One region of the Diaphorobacter nitroreducens genome, then DNA from elsewhere that is predicted to be linked to it. Evidence: riboswitches for the same ligand, from Rfam matches in the RefSeq annotation. Region 1 holds a riboswitch; the other holds the start of a gene.
The links. A riboswitch is a leader RNA that binds a small molecule or an ion and turns the genes downstream of it on or off. The one in region 1 is predicted to bind glycine.
Positions count from the first base shown of each region.

Region 2: linked by a shared signal. The riboswitch ahead of BA022_RS16935 (D-amino acid dehydrogenase) and the one ahead of gcvT (glycine cleavage system aminomethyltransferase GcvT) in region 1 are both predicted to bind glycine.

Region 1 covers NZ_CP016278.1:1,184,752-1,195,480, forward strand. Annotated here, with positions in the region: gene BA022_RS05530 (TonB-dependent receptor domain-containing protein) at 84-2,090, shown strand; gene BA022_RS05535 (Lrp/AsnC family transcriptional regulator) at 2,113-2,571, opposite strand; gene BA022_RS05540 (TRAP transporter substrate-binding protein) at 2,866-3,837, shown strand; gene BA022_RS05545 (TRAP transporter small permease) at 3,915-4,409, shown strand; gene BA022_RS05550 (TRAP transporter large permease) at 4,492-5,769, shown strand; glycine riboswitch at 5,776-5,868, shown strand; glycine riboswitch at 5,888-6,002, shown strand; gene gcvT (glycine cleavage system aminomethyltransferase GcvT) at 6,056-7,177, shown strand; gene gcvH (glycine cleavage system protein GcvH) at 7,281-7,655, shown strand; gene gcvP (aminomethyl-transferring glycine dehydrogenase) at 7,724-10,618, shown strand; gene BA022_RS05570 (FKBP-type peptidyl-prolyl cis-trans isomerase) at 10,689-10,729, shown strand, end outside.
Region 2 covers NZ_CP016278.1:3,612,477-3,623,205, reverse strand. Annotated here, with positions in the region: gene BA022_RS16975 (MFS transporter) at 1-857, opposite strand, end outside; gene BA022_RS16970 (helix-turn-helix domain-containing protein) at 992-1,735, shown strand; partial or broken gene BA022_RS16965 (alcohol dehydrogenase catalytic domain-containing protein) at 1,841-2,194, opposite strand; gene BA022_RS16960 (host attachment protein) at 2,220-2,627, opposite strand; gene BA022_RS16955 (YXWGXW repeat-containing protein) at 2,991-3,407, shown strand; gene BA022_RS16950 (Bug family tripartite tricarboxylate transporter substrate binding protein) at 3,574-4,560, shown strand; gene BA022_RS16945 (NAD(P)-binding domain-containing protein) at 4,593-6,071, shown strand; gene BA022_RS16940 (CMD domain-containing protein) at 6,068-7,177, shown strand; glycine riboswitch at 7,349-7,460, shown strand; gene BA022_RS16935 (D-amino acid dehydrogenase) at 7,554-8,864, shown strand; gene BA022_RS16930 (FIST signal transduction protein) at 8,936-10,201, opposite strand; gene BA022_RS16925 (PhaM family polyhydroxyalkanoate granule multifunctional regulatory protein) at 10,242-10,729, opposite strand, start outside.

The DNA of each region.
Region 1 (10,729 bases):
GAGCTGTCCCGATACTACACGCCAGTTGATAACCATTCTCAATCTCAGCGGTCTCGCCACACCTACCAGGCGCTCCCTCTTCCATGTTCGTGAAACACCCTTGCCCCTACCCCTTGCTTCTGGCCCTGCCCGGCCTGTTCTCGGCCTCACTCGCGCTGGCGCAGGAGCCCACACTCGCCACTGTCAGCGTGCAGGAAAAACTCGTGTCCGACGTGACCACCACCGTCACCAGCGAAGCTGTGCAGACCCACGCGGCGCGCAGCCTGGGTGAGATGCTGCGCGACGAGCCCGCCGTGTCGGTGGGTGGCGGTGCGGCCATCGCACAAAAACTCTACATCCGGGGCGTGGAGGATTCCATGCTCAACACCACGCTGGACGGCGCGGCGCAGAGCGGCCGGGCGTTCCACCACCAGTCCCGCCTGCTGATCGACCCGGAACTCATCCACAGCGTGGAGATTGACCGCGGAGCCACACCCGCGAGTGCCGGGCCGGGGGCGCTGGCAGGCTCCATCCGCATGACCACCAAGGATGGCCGGCAGCTTCTGCGCGACGGCCAGACCTTTGGCGCCAGCGTGCGCGGCGGCGTGGCATCCAACGACGGGCACCGCTGGGGCGCGGCGCTGTACGGCCTGGCGGGCGAGAGCGTGGACTTTCTGGTGTCCGCCAACCGTGACGACAACGATGATTACCAGGCGGGCGACGGCACCCGGCAGACGCACAGCGGCTCCAAGCAAAGCAGCGGGCTGGGCAAGCTCAACTGGCGCATCGCCCCCGGCCACCGCCTCACGCTGGGCTATCAGGCCGTGCAGGACGAGGGTTCGCGCTACCTGCGCCCCAACTTCTGGCAGGGCCAGGGAAATTCGCTCATGCCCCAGAAGACCACGCGTGACACGCTCACCGTCACCTACCGCTATGACGGCACGCGCACCCTTCCGGCCATGGAGTTAGGACTGTTCTCCGACACGATGAAGGTCACGCGCATCACGACGGCCGCGCAGCCGCAGTTCAACAAGCCGCTGGGTCATCAGTTCGGCGAAGAGATCGCCTCCAGCGGGCTGAACCTGAAAGCCGCCACCCGCGTGGCGGACGCCACCGTGCGCTACGGACTGAACATCCATCGCTTCGAGATGAACGCCGTCCATGCCCGCCCGCCCGCCGCATCCACCAGCAACGGGCGCGAAGAAAGCAGCGTGAAGGGACTGTTCGCCGAAGGCAGCATCCCACTGGGCGACCAGTTCCTCCTGGGGGCGGGCGCGCGCTACGACTGGTACGGCTACACCGACAACCACGCGCAGCGTATCTCCAGCCGCGGCTTGAGCCCCAACATGTCTCTGACCTGGATGGCGACCGACGCGCTGAGCGTGCGCGCGTCCGCAGGCACCGCCCTGCGCGGCGCGGGACTCAAGGAGGCGTTCTATGTGGACAACACCCGCTGGCGGAACGACCCCGGACTGCAGCCAGAAAAGGCCCGCAACGTCGAGCTGGGCGTGAACTACAACGAGGGCCCGTGGAGCGCTAAAGCCACCGTGTTCCGCCAGCAGATCCGCAACTTCATCTCCACCACCACCGGCGCAACCTGGGCCGTGGCCAACGTAGGTACGATGAAGTCCTCAGGCTACGAGGTCGGTGTGGCATGGAATCGCAGCGTGTGGCGCAGCGGTCTTGCTGTGGCCAGCGCCAAGCCCCAGCTCAACGGCTACGACCTGGGCGACGAGGCCTACGGGCTGGGCGTGTCCACCGGCCGCAGTTGGAACCTGAACCTGGGCTACCGCATCCCCACGTGGAACCTGGACCTGGAATGGTTTGGGCGCTTCGTGGAATCCAAGACCTCGACCGAATATCTGATTTCCGAAAGCCGCACCGCCACCAAGCACAAGCCCGGCTTTGGCGTGCACGACGTCTACGTCAACTGGCTGCCCTACGGCAACGACCGCTTGCGCGTGACCTTCGGCGCGCGCAACCTGCTCAACAAGTTCTACTACGACCAGGGTAGCTACGCCTACTACGTGAGTACCGCTGGCGCCATCAGTGGCCGGGGCTTCGCCGAGCCGGGCCGCAACGTACGCCTGGACGTGACGTGGAAGTTCTGACGGCCAATCGCCGCGAGAAGTGTTAACCCGGGAACAGGGGCAGGTCCGCCTTCTTGAGCGTGCGCAACACGAAGCTCGAGCGGCTGTGGCGTATACCCTTGATCCTGTAAAGCTTCTCGCGCAGCAGGCGCTCGTAGTCGCGCGTGTCTTTGACCACCACGCGCAGCAGGTAATCGTAGTCGCCAGAGACCAGGTGCGCCTCCACCACTTCCGGGATACTGGCAAGCATCTCGCCGAACTTTTCCAGCGTGTTGTCCGAATGGCTGTCCAGCGTCACCTGCACCAGCACCGTGTCGCCCAGGTCCAGCGCCAGCGGGTTCAGGCGCACGGTATAGCCTTCGATCACGCCGGCCTCCTCCATCTTCTTGATGCGGCCCCAGCACGGCGAGGGGCTCAGGCCGACGGCGGCGCCGATCTCTTGCAGGCTGGCGCGTGCATTGCCTTGCAGGACGGAGAGAATTTTTCTGTCTAGGCGATCCATGTGCTGCATTATTCGTGAAACCTAGATACTGCAGAAAATTTTTCTTCAATGTAGGTTTTTATAGAGAAATTCAGCAAATTCATCCACAACCCGCGGCGCATACTTCTTCTCCATCAAGGCGCTCTTACCGGGGCGCACGACATTGACGAGACCCCGCCCGGTTACCGCTGGGCGGGGACTTGGCAAGACGGGCCAGGACTGCCCTCCTCAAGTCCCCGCGCAAACCCCTATGACCTGCGTCATGTTGCATTGCCATAATTTTTCGGCAGCACCCGCAGATTCACAGGAGACAACATGCAGCTGACCAAACTTGCGCTGGGCCTGGGCTTGGCACTGGGCATGGCCGCAACGGCCTTGGCACAAACCACAATGCGCATCAGCATCTCGACGGCGCAGAACTCCCACCAGGGCGTCGCCATCGACACGTTTGCCAAGGAGGTCGAGAAGCGCACCGGCGGGCGCTACAAGGTGCAGACCTTCTACAACGGCGCGCTGGGCGGCGAGCGCGAATCCATCGAGGCGGTGCAGCTAGGCACACAGGAGTTGGCCTTCAGCTCCACCGGTCCGGTGCCCAACTTCGTGCCCGAGACCAAGATCCTGGACGTGCCCTTCCTGTTCCGTGACAAGGCCCACGCACGCGCCGTGCTCGACGGCCCGATCGGCCAGGACCTGCTGACCAAGTTCGATGCCAAGGGCTTCAAGGCGCTGGCCTGGGCGGAGAATGGCTTTCGCCACATGACCAACAGCAAGCGCGACGTGAAGACGCCTGAGGACTTGAAGGGCCTGAAGATGCGCACCATGGAGAACCCGGTGCACATCGCCGCGTACAAGGGCTTCGGCATCATCACCACGCCCATGGCCTTCCCCGAAGTGTTCACCGCCCTGCAACAAGGCACGGTGGACGGCCAGGAAAACCCCCTGCCCGTGATCATCTCGGCCAAGTTCGACCAGGTACAAAAACACCTCTCGCTCACCGGCCACGTGTACTCCCCCTGCATCTTCGTGATGAACAAGGCGGTGTTCGACAAGCTCTCCCCTGCGGACAAGCAGGCCTTCATCGACGCCGCCAAGGAAGGCACCAAGGCTAACCGCGCCCGCGTGGACGAGGACGACGCCAAGGGCGTGGCCGACCTGCGCGCCAAGGGCATGACGGTGATCGACGATCTGGACAAGTCCAAGTTTGTCGCCGCGCTCGCGCCCGTGAACGCGCAGTTCGAGAAAGAGTTCGGCAAGGCCAACCTCGACAAGATCCGCAACTACAAGTGACGCTCACTTTTCAGTAGCTGCTACCGCCCGTGGATCATGCGCCACGGGCGTTTTTATTCATATTTTCGTGAGTGCGCATGAAAACCTTCTTCCTCTCCTGCGAGCGCTGGAGCACCGCCGTCGCCATGTGGGGCGCCTGCGCCATGCTGGCGCTGGCCTCGGCGCTCGGCATGTTCCAGATCCTGATGCGTTTCGTTTTCGAAGAGCCGGCCGAGTGGACCGAGGTGCTGATCCGCTTCAGCCTGATCTGGATGGTGTTTCTGGCGATTCCCATGGCATTCCGGCAGGGCGCCATGGTCAGCGTCGACGTGCTCTACCGCTGGAGCCCGCGCCCGCTGCGCCGCGTGCTGGACTGGGTGGTGTGCCTGGCAGCGCTGGCGCTCATCGCCGTGATCATCTGGTGGGGGTGGGACTACGCGCGCCGCGGCGGCGTGCAGTCGATGGCAGGGCTGGAGTCGGTTTCCATGTTCTGGGCCTATCTGGCCATGCCCGTGGGTGGGCTGTTCAGCATCCTCGGCATCGTGGGCAATCTGATCGACCCGCAGCGCCATGAACTGGAGACTGCCCAATGAGCACCGCGCAGAGCCACCTCAAGCAAGCGAGCGACCCCCTCGGGGGACGACGAGTACATGAAATGACGCGCGTGGAGGCCCTATGACCACGGTCATGATCTCCACCATGGTGCTGTGCTTCGCGCTCACCATCTCCGTGGCCGTCTCCATCGGGCTGGCCTCCATCCTGGGCATCCAGGTGGCGAACGCCAACATGCTGATCTCCGTGAAGGAGATGTTCGCCTCCATCAACAAGTTTCCGCTCGCAGCCATTCCGTTCTTCATCCTGGCGGGCAACCTCATGGAGACCGGCGGTATTTCGCGCCGGCTCGTGGAGTTTGCCAAGAGCATCGTGGGCGGCGTGCAGGGCGGCCTGCCCATGACCTGCGTGCTCACCTGCATGATCTTCGCGGCCGTCTCAGGGTCATCGGTGGCGACCACGTTCGCCATCGGCGCCATCCTGATTCCTGCGCTCATCAAGCATGGCTACCCCACCAGCTACGCGGCCGCGCTGCAAGCCACCAGTGCCGAGCTGGGTGTGATCATCCCGCCGTCCATCCCCATGATCCTGTACGGTGTGGCGGCCGAGGTGTCGATTGGCGAGCTGTTCATCGCCGGCTTCGGCCCCGGCATCCTCATCAGCGGTGCGCTGATGTTGTTCGTCTGGGCGTATTGCAAGTACAAGGGCTGGGGCAAGCATGACGGCGACGGGCGCATGCCCTTCGGCCGCGCGCTGCTGCAGGCGGGCTGGGCACTGCTGATGCCAGTCATCATCCTGGGCGGCATCTACGGCGGCGTGTTCACGCCCACCGAGGCCTCTGCCGTGGCCGTGTTCTACGCGCTGGTGGTGGGCATGCTGATCTACCGCGAGATCCGCGTCGCGGACCTGTTCGCCATCCTGCGCAAGTCGGCCATCTCGTCGGCGGTGATCATGTTCATCATTGCCAATGCGGGCCTGTTTGCCTTCCTCATCACGCGCGCTGGCGTGCCGGACGCCATCGGCCGCTGGCTGCAGGAGGTGCTGCAGTCGCCCGCGCTGTTCCTGCTGGGCGTGAATGCCGCGCTGTTCGTGATCGGCATGTTCATCGAGACCAGCGCCGCCATCATCGTGCTGGCGCCGATCCTGGCGCCGGTGGCCCAGCACTTCGGCGTGGACCCGGTGCACTTCGGGCTGATCATGGTGGTGAACCTGGCGCTCGGCATGATCACGCCGCCCTTTGGCGTGAACCTGTTCGCGGCATGCACGGTGGCGCGCATCTCCCTGGATCGTATCGTCGCCCACCTGTTGCCGTTCGTGGGCGTGGTCCTGCTGTGCCTCCTGGTCATCACCTACGTGCCATCGCTTTCACTGGCCCTGCGTGATCTCGTGTACGCAAAATAGATAGAATCCGTCCCGTCAGGAGAGAGTCCGCGCCCCCCAGGGCCGGGCCGCCGAAGGCGCAGGCAGCAGCCGAACGCTCAGGCAAAAGGACTGGCGACACGCCCGCAGGGATGCGGGTGTTTCCCTTGCTGGAGAGAGGCCGCAGCAGCATGCGGCCCACCGAAGGAGCAAGCCCCGTGACATGCCATGCAGGCGGGGTGAATCTCTCAGGTAAAGCGGACAGCGGGGCAAATCGGCGATCGAGAGATCGCTCCACCATTTGCCTTCGCCCATTGCCCTGTCCGCCATGTCCGACCTGCTCACCACTCCCCTCAACGCCCTGCACATCGAACTGGGCGCCCGCATGGTGCCCTTCGCCGGCTACTCCATGCCCGTGCAATACCCCATGGGCCTGATGGCCGAGCACCACCACACGCGCACGGCGGCCGGCCTGTTTGACGTGTCGCACATGGGGCAGCTCAAGCTGGTCGGCCCTGACGCCGCTGCCGCGTTCGAGACGCTGATGCCCGTGGACGTGGTCGACCTGCCCGTGGGCAAGCAGCGCTACGGCCTGCTCCTCAATGACGAGGGCGGCATCATCGACGACCTCATGTTCTTCCGCATGGCGCAGGACGAGCTCTTCGTGATCGTCAACGGCGCCTGCAAGGTGGGCGACATTGCCCACATCCAGGCGCGCATCGGCCAACGCTGCCAGGTGATTCCCATGCCCGACCAGGCCCTGCTCGCGCTGCAGGGCCCACAGGCGGCAGCGGTGCTCGCGCGTCTGGCACCAGGCGTGGACAAACTGGTGTTCATGACCGGCGGGCATTTCGACATCGCCGGGGCGCAGTGCTTCGTGACGCGCAGCGGCTACACCGGAGAGGACGGCTTCGAGATCTCGGTGCCCGCCACGCAGGCCGAGGCCCTGGCGCGCACGCTGCTGGCCCAGCCCGAGGTCAAGCCCATCGGCCTGGGCGCACGCAATTCGCTGCGCCTGGAAGCCGGCTTGTGTCTGTATGGCAACGACATCGACACCACCACCACCCCACCCGAAGCCGGCCTGAACTGGGCCATTCAGAAGGTGCGCCGTACAGGCGGCGCGCGCGCTGGCGGTTTTCCAGGTGCCGACAAGGTGCTGGCCCAGATCGACAGCCCGGCCACTCTCACGCGCAAGCGCGTGGGCCTGGTGGCGCTGGAGCGCGTGCCCGTGCGTGAGCACACCGAGTTGCAAAACGAGTCGGGCGAGCGCATCGGCGAAGTCACCAGCGGCCTGCTGGCCCCCACTGCCGACAAGCCCATCGCCCTGGCCTACGTAATGCCCGCCCATGCCGCCCCCGGCACCCGTGTGAACGCCATGGTGCGCGGCAAGGCCGTGCCCATGGAAGTGGCTGCCACGCCCTTTGTTCCCACACGCTACTACCGCGGCTGAATTCACCGCGGCGAACTGCCACCGCGCCCAGGTCAGCCCGGCTACAGTGCGGGCTGACCACTCTCAAACCTTTTCCTTCCACCTCTTCTTCCCGGAGCCCCCCATGAGCATCCAGTTTTCCAAAGACCATGAATGGATCAACGCAGCCGACCCGGCCGCGGCCGTCGTTGGCATCACCGTCCACGCGCAGGATGCGTTGGGCGATGTGGTGTTCGTGGACCTGCCCGCGGTGGGCACCACTTTTGCCCAGGGCGACGTGGCCGGCGTGGTCGAGTCCGTCAAGGCCGCTGCCGATGTCTACATGCCCGTGTCCGGCGAAATCGTCGAAGTCAACGAGGCCCTGCGCGCCGACCCGTCCCTGGCCAACTCCGACCCGCTGGGCGCGGGCTGGTTCTTCAAGGTCAAGCTCAGCGACGCCGGCCAGCTCGCCGGCCTGATGGACGAAACGGCCTATACCGCCTTCGCCCAGAACGCCTGATGCACCCGCGGCGCCGTGCACACGGCGCCGCCGCACCGCCCCATCGCTCTTGAGACTGGTCCCTCGCCATGCAGATGCCCTCCCCCCTGCCCCTGGCGGCGCTTGAAAACGCCGCTGAATTCCTGCCCCGCCACATTGGCATCGACGCCGCCGACGAAGCACACATGCTGTCGGTGATCGGCGAGGCTTCGCGCCGAGCGCTCATTGATTCCATCGTGCCGCGCTCCATCGCGCGCCAGCGCCCCATGGACCTGCCCGCGCCGGCCACCGAGGCCGCGGCGCTGGCTGAGCTCCAGGCCATTGCGTCGAAGAACCGCATCCTCAAGAGCTTCATCGGCCAGGGCTACTACGGCACGCACACGCCGGGCGTCATCCTGCGCAACGTGCTGGAAAACCCTACCTGGTACACGGCCTACACGCCCTACCAGGCCGAGATCTCCCAGGGCCGCATGGAGGCGCTGCTCAACTTCCAGACCATGGTGTGCGACCTCACGGCCATGCCCATCGCCAACGCCTCCATGCTCGACGAGGCCACCGCTGCCGCCGAGGCCATGACGCTGGCCAAGCGCTCGGTCAAGTCCAAGAGCGACGTCTTCATCGTGGCCGGCGATGCGCACCCGCAGACCATCGAAGTCATCCAGACCCGCGCCGCCCCCATCGGCATCACCGTGGTGGTGGCCAATTCCCAGGAGGAATGGCAGGCGGCCCTGGCCGGCGACTTCTTCGCCGCCCTCATCCAGTACCCTGCCAGCAGCGGCTGGGTGCAGGACTGGCAGGCCGACGTGGACGCCATCCACGCCAAACAGGCCGCAGCCATCTTCGCTACCGACCTGCTGGCGCTCACGCTGCTCAAGGCCCCCGGCGAGTGGGACGCCGACATCGTGGTGGGCTCCACCCAGCGCTTTGGCATGCCCATGGGCGCCGGCGGACCGCACGCCGCCTTCATGGCCTGCCGCGACGAATTCAAGCGCAGTCTGCCCGGCCGCCTGGTGGGCGTGAGCGTGGACGTGCACGGCAAGCCCGCCTACCGCCTGGCGCTGCAAACGCGCGAGCAGCACATCCGCCGCGAGAAGGCCACGAGCAACATCTGCACGGCCCAGGTGCTGCCGGCCGTGATCGCCAGCATGTACGCCGTGTACCACGGCCCCGAGGGCCTCACGCGCATCGCCCGCCGCGTGGCGCGCTTCACCGCCATCCTGAGCCGCGGCCTGGCACAGCTGGGGTTCACCAGCCGCCACCATGGCTCGGCCTTCGACACACTCAGCCTGCACACCAAGGATGCTACGGATTCAATAGCTGCTCGCGCAGTCCAGATGGGCGCAAACCTGCGAAAAGCCTGGAATGAATACCTGTGCATCTCGCTGGACGAGACCACCACCCGCGCCGATATCCAGCTGCTGTGGAAGATCTTTGCGCGGGACGGCCAGCAACTGCCCACCATCGAGGCGATGGACGCGGCCGGCGCACCGGCGCTGTTCCCGGATGCTCTGGCGCGCACCAGCCGCTTCATGGCACACCCGGTGTTCAACACCCACCATTCCGAAACCGGCATGCTGCGCTACATCCGCCAGCTGTCCGACAAGGACCTGGCGCTGGACCGCACCATGATCCCGCTGGGCTCATGCACCATGAAGCTCAACGCCACGAGCGAGATGATCCCCATCACCTGGCCCGAGTTCGCCAACGTGCACCCGTTCGCCCCGGCCGACCAGCTCGAAGGCTACCGCCTGCTCGACGAGCAACTGCGCGCCTGGCTGTGCCAGGCCACGGGCTACGCCGGCATCAGCCTGCAGCCCAACGCAGGCAGCCAGGGCGAATACGCCGGCCTGCTGGCCATCAAGGCCTACCACGCGGCGCAGGGGCACGCCCACCGCAACATCTGCCTGATCCCCAGTAGCGCGCACGGCACCAACCCCGCCAGCGCCCAGATGGTGGGCATGCAGGTCGTGGTGACCAAGTGCGACGAGAACGGCAACGTGGACATGGCGGACCTGCAGGCCCAATGCGAGAAGCACAGTGCCAACCTCGCCTGCGTGATGATCACCTACCCCAGCACGCATGGCGTGTTCGAGACCCAGGTGAAGGCGTTGTGCGAGCTGGTGCACAGCCACGGCGGGCGCGTGTATGTGGACGGCGCCAACATGAACGCCCTGGTCGGCGTGGCCGCGCCGGGCGAGTTCGGCGGCGACGTGAGCCACCTGAACCTGCACAAGACCTTCTGCATCCCCCACGGCGGCGGCGGCCCCGGCGTGGGTCCGGTGTGCGTGGTGGAGGACCTCGTGCCCTACCTGCCCGGCCACGCCACGGGCGGCATTGCTTCCAAAACAGGAGCTATCAGCGCAGCTCCCTTGGGCAATGCAGCCGTTTTACCCATCAGCTGGATGTACATCCGCATGATGGGTGCCGACGGTCTGCAGGCCGCGACCGAGACAGCGATCTTGAGCGCCAACTACATCAGCGCGCGCCTGAAGGACCACTATCCCACGCTGTACGCTTCCGCCAACGGCCATGTGGCGCACGAGTGCATCCTGGACCTGCGCCAGTTGAAGGACACCAGCGGCGTGATGGCCGAGGACGTGGCCAAGCGCCTGATCGACTACGGCTTTCACGCCCCCACGCTGTCGTTCCCCGTGCCCAACACGCTGATGGTGGAGCCCACCGAGAGCGAGACGCTGTTCGAGCTGGACCGCTTCATCGACGCGATGATCGCCATCCGGCGCGAGATCCGCCAGATCGAGGCCGGCACCTGGCCGCAGGACGACAACCCTCTCAAGAACGCGCCCCACACGGCCGAGTGCCTGCTGGCAGCCGACTGGCAGCACCCCTACCCGCGCGATGCGGCAGCCTATCCCGTTGCCGCCCTGCGCCAGAACAAGTACTGGAGCCCCGTGGGCCGTGTGGACAACGTCTACGGCGACCGCAACCTGTTCTGCAGCTGTGTTCCGGTGAGCGAACTGGGCTGACGGCCTTCTCCGCACAGGCATTCACAAAGGCCCTACCATCGGGCCTTTGTTGCTTCTGAACATTTGACCCATGCGCCCCCTTCTCGCACTGCTCGCATCGCTTGCCCTCGT
Region 2 (10,729 bases), 1.6 Mb from region 1:
AGCAGCGACGCCACCTGTTCGTTGCCATGCAGCACGTCCTTGGCGAAGCTGGGGAACTGCGACAGGAACACCGCGCCAAAGAACCACATCCACGAGATGCCCAGCAGCGAGCGGAACACCACGGTGTTGCCGTGCGCCAGCTTCAGGTTGCGCCACGTCTCGCTGACCGGGTTCCAGTTCACCGTCAGGCCCGGGTCAGTGGCCGGGGCCGGCGGAATGAACTGCGCCACCAGGCGTCCCAGCAGGGCGAGGGCCAGGCAGGCTACCGCCACTGTGGTGTGGCCGATGGCCGGCAGCGCCACCAGCAGGCCGCCCGCGACGTTGCCCAGCAGGATGGCGACGAAGGTGCCCATCTCCACCATGCCGTTGCCGCCCGTCAGCTCGCGCTCGTTCAAGGCCTGCGGCAGGTAGGCGAACTTCACGGGGCCGAACAGCGTGGAATGCAGCCCCATCAGGAACACGCAGCCCAGCAGGATGGCCGCGCTGCCGGCTACGAAACCCGCGCCCGCCACCAGCATGATGGCGATCTCCAGGTTCTTCACGAAGCGGATGATGCGCGTCTTCTCGTACTTGTCCGTGAGCTGCCCCGCCGTGGCCGAGAACAGCAGGAACGGCAGGATGAACAGCGCGCCGATCACCAGTCCCGCCAGCGCCGGCGGCATCCACGACACGCTGAGCTGGTAGGTCACCATCACCGTGAAGGCGAACTTGAACAGGTTGTCGTTGGCCGCGCCGGCGAACTGCGTCCAGAAGAACGGCGCGAAGCGGCGCTGGCGCAGCAGCGCGAACTGGTTGGGGTGCGCCGCCTCGGCAGGCTGGGCGGTGGGCGACAAGGTCACGGGGTGCTGCGCGCTCATATGCGGTGTGCTGGGGTGTGAAGGTGCCGCGCATTGTGCGCACAAAGCCCGCGCAGGCCAGCCGCTTGTGGGCCTTTGTGGCTTGGATCACACTTAGGGTATCGCCATTCGATACTTTTTACGTTCCACGCCCCATGAGCACCACCGCCGACCTCGTCATCGCCCTGAAGAAGGAACTCAAGTCCGCCCAGATGACCTATGCCGGCCTGGCACAGGCGCTGGGCATGGCCGAGTCCAGCGTCAAGCGCATGCTGGCCAAGGGCGACATGCCGCTGTCGCGCATCGACGCCATCTGCCGCGTGCTGCGGCTGGACTTTGCCGACCTGGCGCGGCGCGTGGCCGACAGCCAGCCGCTGCTGAGCGAGCTGACGCAGGAGCAGGAAAAGGCCGTGGTGGCCGACAAGAAGCTGCTGCTGATGGCGATCTGCGTGCTGAGCCAGTGGACCCTGGAGCAGATCACCACCACCTACCGGCTGAGCGAGGCCGAGGGCATCCAGTACCTGGCGCAGCTCGACCGCATCGGCATCATCGAACTGCGCCCCCTCAACCGCTACCGCCTGAAGCTTGCCAAGACCTTCCGCTGGCGCCCGCACGGGCCGGTGATGCACTACTTCCGCGACCATGCACTGCTGGACTACTTCAACGGCGGCTTCGACGCGCCGGGCGAGGGCGTGCTGCTGGTGCACGGCTCCATCGCACGCAGCCTGGCGCCGGCCTTCACCGAGCGGCTGCAACGCGTGGCCCAGGATTTCGCGCAGCAGCACCTGGCCGACCAGCGCCTGCCCGAGCGTGAGCGCGAGGGCTACACCCTGCTGCTGGCCATGCGCAGCTGGGAGTTCGAGGCCTTTGCCCAGATGCGCCGCACCGCAAGGCCGTGATGCTCCTATATTAATAGCTTATGGCGCTTGATGGACGGGTGCCAGCGCCTTAAAACACCCAAAACCCGACGCAGTCGGCCTGCCATTGACTTCCCCCTTCGCGGTGCCCACACTGGACCATCCGTCGCCCCCACACGCCTGCACGCACAGGTTCTCGCGCCCACTGGTGCAGAACCGGCAGTGCCCACAGGTCCACCCCAGCCAAGGAACGCCTACCCGCTGTCCCTGCCGCCAGCCCCGCACGCCCGGCCCCAGGCCGGCGACACGGGCCACGATCTCATGCCCCGGCACAAGGGGCCACACCGCGTCCGGCAGATCGCCGTCACGCAGGTGGAGGTCCGTGCGGCACACGCCGCAGGCTTGCACCGCCAGCAGCAACTGGCCTGCCTGCGGAACGGGGCACGGCAACTCCGCCAGCCGCAGCGGCTGGCCGGGTCCGTCCAGCACCATGGCGCGCATGGTCGGTCCTCACACCGGGGCAGTGTCAGCCGCCGCGTTCTGCCTGCAAGTGCCGCGCCAACTCCTGCAAGCTCAGGTGCGTCAGATCCTGTGCATGGCTGGCCACCAGCCGCTGATGGGTGACACCATCCAGCTGTTCCATCAGCTCGCCGAGGAAAGGATTGGACGCGAACACGGCCTCGCGCAGCGCGTGGGCCACCTCGCGCGCGAAGGTGCGCCGCTCCTGCGCGGCGGCCTCGCTGCGCGGCGCCAGACCGCTGCGTCCTGCAATCGAATGTCCGGGCGGCTCATGCCCCGCCGCACTGCCATGCAGGCGGGCGGCCGGATGCGTCAGGCATTGCCTTTCCGTCCAGTGCGTGGCTGCCGCGGGGTCAAGCTCCAGCAGGCGCGCCATCGAGCCATGGGCCACCAGGGCCCAGTTGGGTGTGTCCATGCAAAGCCCCCAGTTCTCCAAGCCGTGTGCGGTGTTTGATCTAGGGGGGGCGGCCCCAGAGGGGTCAATCCCACGGTACATGCAAGCAATCGTGGCGTGGCGGGCGGTGCGCCAAGCACCGCGGCGCCTCGCCACGCACTGGTCGCGCCTCTCTCACTCTTGAAAAAGGAGCTTGTACCGCTTCTCTGACAAGGGCTTCAGCCCTACCAGCACCTGAGTCCTGCCCGCCGGAAGGCCGTCGTCACACCTGCTCACAAACCTTTGCCGGGGATGCAACAACGCGCCCGAAACGTTGACATGCGGCCCGCAGCATGGAGTCTCCCGCAGCGCCCCGCGCCGCATCCCACAACACAGGAGAACGCCATGGTCCGCACCACCACCCTTGCCGCAGCCGGCAGCCTCGTCGCCCTGCTGTCATTGGCAGGCGCCGCGCATGCGGCCACCAACGCCACCGTCGTGATCCAGGCCGGCACGCCCCACTACTCGGCACCGCCCGCCTATGCGGTGCAATACCACGCGCCACCGCCTCCACGCTACGAGCGCGTGCCTGCACCGCGCCGCGGCATGGTCTGGTCGCAGGGCCACTGGGAATGGCGCGGCCACCGCCATGTGTGGGTGCCCGGCCAGTGGATGCAGGTGCGCCACGGCCACCATTACCGCCAGCCGCGTTGGGTGCAGCGCGGTGACCAATGGCGCTTCGTGCGCGGCGGCTGGGACCGCGATGGCGACGGCGTGCCCAACCGCCACGACCGCCGGCCCGACAACCCCTACCGGAGATGAACGGCCGAGCGCCGGTCGTCCGCGCCCAGCATGGCCCGGGACGGCGACGGGCCGTCCATATGCATATAGCGCGTGCGCATGTGAATTTCTCCACAATGGGCGTGTTTCGGCTGTGCCTACACGATAGGGCGCCGCCTTGCACTGACCCATCACAAGGAAATTTGCCATGCCCCTCCTGCGCCACGCCACCGCCGCCCTGGCCACGCTGCTGACCGTCACATCCGCCCTCGCCCAGGCCACGGACTGGCCCAAGCAGCCCGTCACCCTGATCATGGGCTTTCCGGCCGGATCGGGCGTGGACGTGGTGGCGCGCGCGGTGCAGGAGCCGCTGGGCCAGAAACTCGGCCAGCCCGTGGTCATCGACTACAAGTCCGGCGCGGCCGGCAACATCGCCAGTGAGTACGTGGCCCGGGCCAAGGCCGACGGCTACACCCTGGCCTTCGGCACGGCCGCCACGCACGGCAGCAATGCCGCGCTCTACAAGAACCTGCCGTTCGACGTGGAGGCCGACTTCGTGCCCGTCGCCCCGCTGATCGACGTGTCCAACGTGTTGACCATCAACCCCGCGGTGATCGACGCCAAGAACCTCAAGGAGTTCGTCGAGACCGTGCGCGCCAACCCGGGCAAGTACAACTTCGCCTCCACCGGCAACGGCACGGGCACGCACATGGCCTTTGCCGAGCTGAATGCGCGCCTGGGCCTGAACATGGTGCACGTGCCCTACAAGGGCGGGCCCGAGGCCATCACCTCCGTGCTGCGCGGAGAGACCTGCTGCATCATGAACCAGGTGCAGACCGTGCTGCCGCACTACAAGACCGGCAAGGTGCGCCTGCTGGGGGTGACCACGGCCAAGCCCGTGGCGGCCGTGAAGGAGGTGCCGCCCATCGGCGCCAGTGGCCTGCCCGGCACCAAGGGCTTTGACAGCTCGATCTGGTTCGGCATCTTCGCGCCCAAGGGCACCGACCCAGCCGTGGTCCAGAAGCTGAACACCGCCTTGCGCGAGGTGCTGGAGCAGCCCGACGTGCGCCAGCGCTTCGAGTCGCAGGGCAACACGGTGCGCATCGAAACGCCCGAGCAGTTCCGCCAAACGGTCCACAAGGACCGCGCGAAGTGGGCGCAGGTGGTGAAGGACGCCAAAATCAGCATCGACTGATTTCGCCCTCCACGCTTTCTTCGACGCCCTCCATGTCACTTTCGCTTCCCCTGGGGGCGGCCGGCCTGGCCGCCCTCGAAGACCGCCTGCGGCACGACCTGCTCACCCTCAACTGGCGCGCCCGCGCATGGCTGCCGCCACGCACCCATGAAGGGCAGCCCGTCACCGACGTGCTCATCATCGGCGCCGGCCAGGCGGGCCTGGCGGCCAGCATGGCGCTGGCGCAGCAGGGCATTGCCGCCGTGCTGCTGGACCGCGCGCCCGCCGACTACGAGGGCCCCTGGGCCACCACGGCGCGCATGGACACGCTGCGCTCGCCCAAGGAGCTCACCGGCCCCGCGCTCGGCGTGCCCTCGCTCACCTTCCGCGCCTGGTTCGAGGCCCAGTGGGGCAGCGAGGCCTGGGCCGCGCTCGACAAGATCCCGCGCCTGCAGTGGATGGACTACCTGCGCTGGTACCGCCGCGTGACGCAGGCCGACGTGCGCAATGAACACACCGTCACTGCCGTGCACCCACGCGCCGACGGCCTGGTGGCGGTGGACGTGCAGGCCCCCACCGGCCACGCCACCTGGCTGGCGCGCCGCGTGGTGCTGGCCACGGGCCGCGACGGCCTGGGCGGCCCGCAGGTCCCTGCCTTCATGCGGGGCGTGGCCCACGCCGCACAGGGTGGCCTGTGGGCGCATTCGTCCGACGTGCTGGACTACGCCACGCTCAAGGGCAAGCGCGTGGGCGTGATCGGCATGGGCTCGTCCGCGATGGACAGCGCCGGCACGGCGCTGGAATGCGGCGCCGCCAGCGTGGACCTGATCGCGCGCCGCGCGGTGATGCCCACGGTGAACAAGTCCAAGGGCTCGGGCGTGCCCGGCCTCACGCAAGGGCACCACGACCTGCCCGACGCATGGAAGTGGCGCATCCGCCATTACATCAACGTGCAGCAGGTGCCGCCGCCGCACGGCAGCACGCTGCGCGTGTCGCGGCACGCCCATGCGTTCTTCCACTTCGGTTGCGCGGTGCAGGGCGTCACGCAGGTGGGCGACGCGCTGCACGTGGCGACGGCCAAGGGCACGTTTGCGTTCGACTTCCTGGTCCTCGCCACAGGCTTCGTGATCGACTGGGCACAAAAGCCCGAGTTCGCGCCGTTTGCGCGCCATGTGCGCACCTGGGGCGAGCGCTACCAGCCGCCCGCCGGCGATGAAGACCGCGAACTGTCCGACTCGCCCGACCTCGGCCCGGTGTTCGAATTCCGCGAGAAAGCCGCCGGCGCCTGCCCCGGCCTGGACCGCATCCACTGCTTCTGCTACCCGGCGGCGCTGTCGCACGGCACGGTGTCGGGCGACATTCCCGCCATCAGCGACGGCGCACGGCGCCTGGCCAGCGGCATCGCCGGCCTGCTGTACCGCGAGGACGTGGAGCACCACTTCGCCGCGCTGCAGGCCTATGCCGAGCCGGAACTGCTGGGCGACGAATGGACGCCCGCCGACACCTCCCAACGCATCCTGCCTTCGCCATGACCGACACCATCGACCAACTCGCCCGCCTGGGCCATGCCCCCCATGCCCAGGCCGCGCGCCAACAGCGCGCCAAGGCCATCACCGCCACCCAGGCCTGCGAAGACCTGCTGCTCGCCCCCGAACTGCCCGGGGGCCTGGCGCTGGCCGAGCGCCTGTCCGTGGCCCAGGCCGTGGCGGCCGCCAGCGGCGTGGCAACGCTGGCCGACCATTACGGCGCGCGCCTGGCCGGCCTGCCCGCCCCCGCGGCGGATGCCCGCTGGCAAGCCATCACGCATTTCACGCAGCTGCTGGCCACGCAGCCCGCCGCGGCCGACCGCGCGGCCCTGCTCGCCCTGCCCCAGGCGGGCCTCGCCACGCCGGACGTGGTGCTGCTCGCGCAGCTCATCGGCTTCGTGGCCTACCAGGCGCGGTTGGTGGCCGGCGTGGCGGCGCTGGCCACCCTCGGCCCCGCGGGCACCGCAGCCACGGCGGTCGCTCCCACCACGCCGGACGCGCCCTTCGTGCACCCCGCCAACCTGCCCCCGCCCGGCGAGCCACTGCGCCTGGCCGGCTACACCAGCGAGACGCTGGACTGGAAGGCCTGGCTGCCCGTGGTGGACCCCGCCACCGCCAGCGCCGAGCAGAACGCCGTGCTCGACGCAAGCCACCCCAAGGCACGCACGTCGGACTTCTACCTCGTGCTGGCGCACCAGCCCCGCGTGCTCGCCGAGCGCTCAGAGGCGTTCAACGCCATCATGTACGCGCCTGGCGGCCTGCCGCGCGCCGAGCGCGAGGTAGCCACCACCGTGGTCTCGCGCATCAACGGCTGCGTGTACTGCGCGTCGGTGCATGCGCAGCGCTTCGAGCAGCTGGCCAAGCGCAACGACGTGATCGCGCAGATCTTCGCCGACCCCGACAGCGCCGGCACCAACGCCCGCGAGCGCGCCCTGGCGCAGGCCAGCGCCGCGCTCACGCGCGCGCCCGGTGCATTCGGGCCGCAGCACCTCGCGCCGCTGCGCGCCGCGGGCCTGAGCGACCTGGAAATCCTGGACACGGTGCACGCCGCCGCGCTGTTCGCCTGGGCCAACCGCCTCATGCTCAACCTGGGCGAAGCGGTCTACCCCTGAGCATGCGCCCAGCGCCCCACCCTGAGAGCGTGTTCATGGTTTGAGGGTTAGCCCGCTGGGGCCATCGCGCCCGCGCAGCTACGATGGCCGGCGCAGGAGAGCAAACGGCTGCATGCCGTTTCACCGAAGGCGCAAACTCCCATACACGCTCAGGTTCCGTACTGCACACCCACACAGCCGTCTGGAGAGCCGCCACGCCCGCCGTGGCGCACCGAAGGAGCAAGTGCCGCGCACGGTCCCGCGCGGCATGAATCTCTCAGGTACCAAGGACAGGGGGAGCGGCAGCCAGGCCATGTCGCGCCCGCTGTTCGCTATTCATTCAATAGCTGCTCGCGCGCGCCCTGCCTGCGCAAACCTTGAAAAAGGCTTGTAAACCATGCGCGTGATCGTTCTGGGCGCCGGCGTCGTCGGCACCACCTCTGCGTACTTCCTCCAGCAACTCGGCCACGAGGTCACCGTCATCGACCGGCAGGCTGTGCCCGGTGCGGAAACCAGCTTCGCCAACGGCGGCCAGATCTCGGTCAGCCACGCCGAGCCCTGGGCCAACCCCGGCGCGCCGCTCAAGGTGCTGCAGTGGCTGGGCAAAGAGGATGCGCCGCTCTTGTTTCGCCTGCGCGCGGACATGCGCCAGTGGCTTTGGGGCCTGCAATTCCTGCGCGAATGCACGCCCGCGCGCACGCGCCACAACATCGAGCAGATCGTGAGCCTGGGCAGCTACAGCCGCAGTACGCTGCAGCAACTGCGCACCGACACGGGCCTGCAGTACGACCAGCGCACGCAGGGCATCCTGCACTTCTACACCAGCACCCAGGAGTTCGACGCCGCGCTGGCGCCCGCCGAGCAGATGCGTGCGCTGGGCTGCCACCGCCGCGTGGTGGACGCAGACGAGGCCGTGCGCATCGAGCCAGCCCTGGCCCACGTCCGCCCGCAGCTGGCGGGCGCCACCTACACGGCGGAGGACGAGTCCGGCGACGCCCACCTGTTCACGCGCGCGCTGGCCGGCGTGGCCCAGGCCGCGGGCGTGCAATTCCGCCTGGGTTGCCACATCACCGCGCTGCACCAGGCGGGCGGCGCCATCGACCATGTGGAGATCACCAACGAGGCCGGCGGCTACGAGCGCGTGCGCGGCGACGCCTACGTGCTGGCGTTGGGCGCATTCAGCCCGCTGCTGGCCCAGCCCCTGGCCCTGCGCCTGCCGATCTACCCGGCCAAGGGCTATTCGGTGACGCTGCCGGTGCGCGACGCGGCCGCCGCCTACCAGGTGAGCCTGACGGACGATGAGTACAAGCTGGTCTTCTCGCGCTACACCAGCGCGCAGGGCGACCGGCTGCGCATCGCGGGGACGGCCGAGCTCAACGGCTACGAGCGCGCACTGAACGCCGTGCGCTGCGAAGCCATCGTGCGGCGCGTGGAGCAGCTCTTTCCCGGCGCGGGCGATGCGAGCCAGGCGCAGTTCTGGAGCGGCCTGCGCCCCGCCACGCCGAGCAACGTGCCGCTGATCGGCAAGACGCGCTACGGCAACCTGTTCCTGAACACTGGCCACGGCACGCTGGGCTGGACCCACGCCTGCGGCTCGGGCAAGTCCATCGCGCGCATCGTGAGCGGGCTGGAGCCGGAGCTGGACTTCGCGTTCTGCGGCCTGCCGCGCCCTGCTGCGGCGCCCCGCCCCGCCGTCATCGGCGTTTGAGCAAGCGCCACGGCGCTATGCATTGCATAGCTGCTTGCGCTTGGTGGACGGGCGCTAGAGGCCCAAAAGGCTTATAAAGCCCCGTCCGGCGCGACGAACACCGTCAGCACGCCCGTGTAGCCATAGAGCCGGTGCGCGGCGATCTCGCCGCCTGCGAAGAAGCCCACCAGGGGCACGTCGCCCAGCGCATGGCGCACGATCTGCAGCTCGGCGCTGGGCCCACCGAAGTGCGGCCCGCCGCGGCCCGAGCAACTCACATACAGCGCACCGCAAATGCGCCGGCCGCCCGCCGGCTCGGCATGCGGCGCGCTGCCTGCGGCGGGCAGCGCCTGCGCCTCTTCGAGTTGGGGCGATAGCTCCTCACGGATCTCGGCGCAGATGCGCATCAGGTCGGCACGGGCCGCGCCGACGTTGCGCTGGCAGAAGGCCAGGCGCATGCCCACCTCGACATGGTCACCCAGCGCCACGCCGCTGCGCGTCGCGTCCAGCCCGACGATGTGGCGCACGCGCGTGTCGGCGCCGAAATGGCCCGTGCGCTGGCGCTGCGGTGCGTCCGCGTCCTCCAGCCCTGCCAGCGTGGCGCGCACGGCGCGCAGGGCGGCCTGGGCGTCGCCCTGCAGTGTCACCCCTAGCGTGTCCAGCAGCACGTCCAGCGCGGGCTCGCCGTCCAGCTCCAGCACCACGTTGTCCTGCGCGGCGGTGATGGCCGCCTGCGCGCCGATGGGCTGGCAGCCCTGCGTGACGCGCGAGACCAGTTCCACCTGCGCATCAAAGGCCACGCCCGACAGGCCGCCGTGCAGCACGCCGTCGCCCTCGCCGCCGGCGGGCAGCGCCAGTTGCACCTGCGCCCCGCGGCTGGCCACCACGCCGCCAAACAGGTAGCCGCTGCTGGTGCGGCCCGCCATCTCGGCCACCAGGTCCGCCAGTTCGGGTGTCTGGCCGTCCGCATGCACCAGCGCCGTGTGGGCCGCAAAGCCCACCCCGGCCGCATCGCCGTGCGCCAGCGGCGCCACGCCCGAGAACACGCGGTAGTGCGCGCGCGGCAGGTCGCACAGCATCAGCGAGAGCGCGGGTTCATCGAAATATTCGACGTTGTTGCCCGCCACGCCCACGCCGACCGCGCCTGCCCAGTCGGTGACCGTCGGCAGTTCGCGCCGCAGCAGGTCCAGCAGGGCCGCGGCATCGTCCGCGTAGTGGTCGGTGATGTAGAGCAGCCCCAGCGTGGGTGCACTGGCGTACTGGGGCAGCGCCATCTGCGCCCGCAGTTGCGCCAGAACCAGCACCGCGGCCATGTGCCACTGCGGATGGGTGGCGTGTGCATTGGGAAAGAGTCTCATGTGTCAGCCCTGCGGTGGGGTACAGGCGCCGCCGCGCAGCTCAGCCTGCCGGCCGCCGCGTGCGGGACGCGGCAGCCTTTTGGGTGGGCGATGGTGCGGGGGCACGCTTGGCGCCCGCGCTGGCCGCGGCAGCCCGCTTGGCGGCCGGACGTGACTTGTCGTTGGCCTTGCCGCCCGGTTGGGTCGCCGGCCGGGCGGCCGCCTTTGCGGAAGGCTTCCCGGCGGCAGGTGCGGGCGTTGCCGCAGGCGCCGCACCGGCGGCCTGCGCCGCCGCGTGCATGCCGTGCATGCCCTGCGCAGCCATCTGCGCCGCCATGCTGGAGGCGGTCTTGAGTGCGCCGCTGGCCATCTCGCGCGTGGCATCGAAGGCCGCCTGGTGCGTGCCCGCATCCCGCAGGGCATGCGCCGCGATCTGCTGGAACTGGCTGGTCAGCGCACCCCACCATTGCATCGGGTCGGCCGCCCCCTTGGTCTGCTCGGGCGCGGCCTCATCGTCCGGTGGTGTTCGCGCGCTGCGCGCCGCCGAGG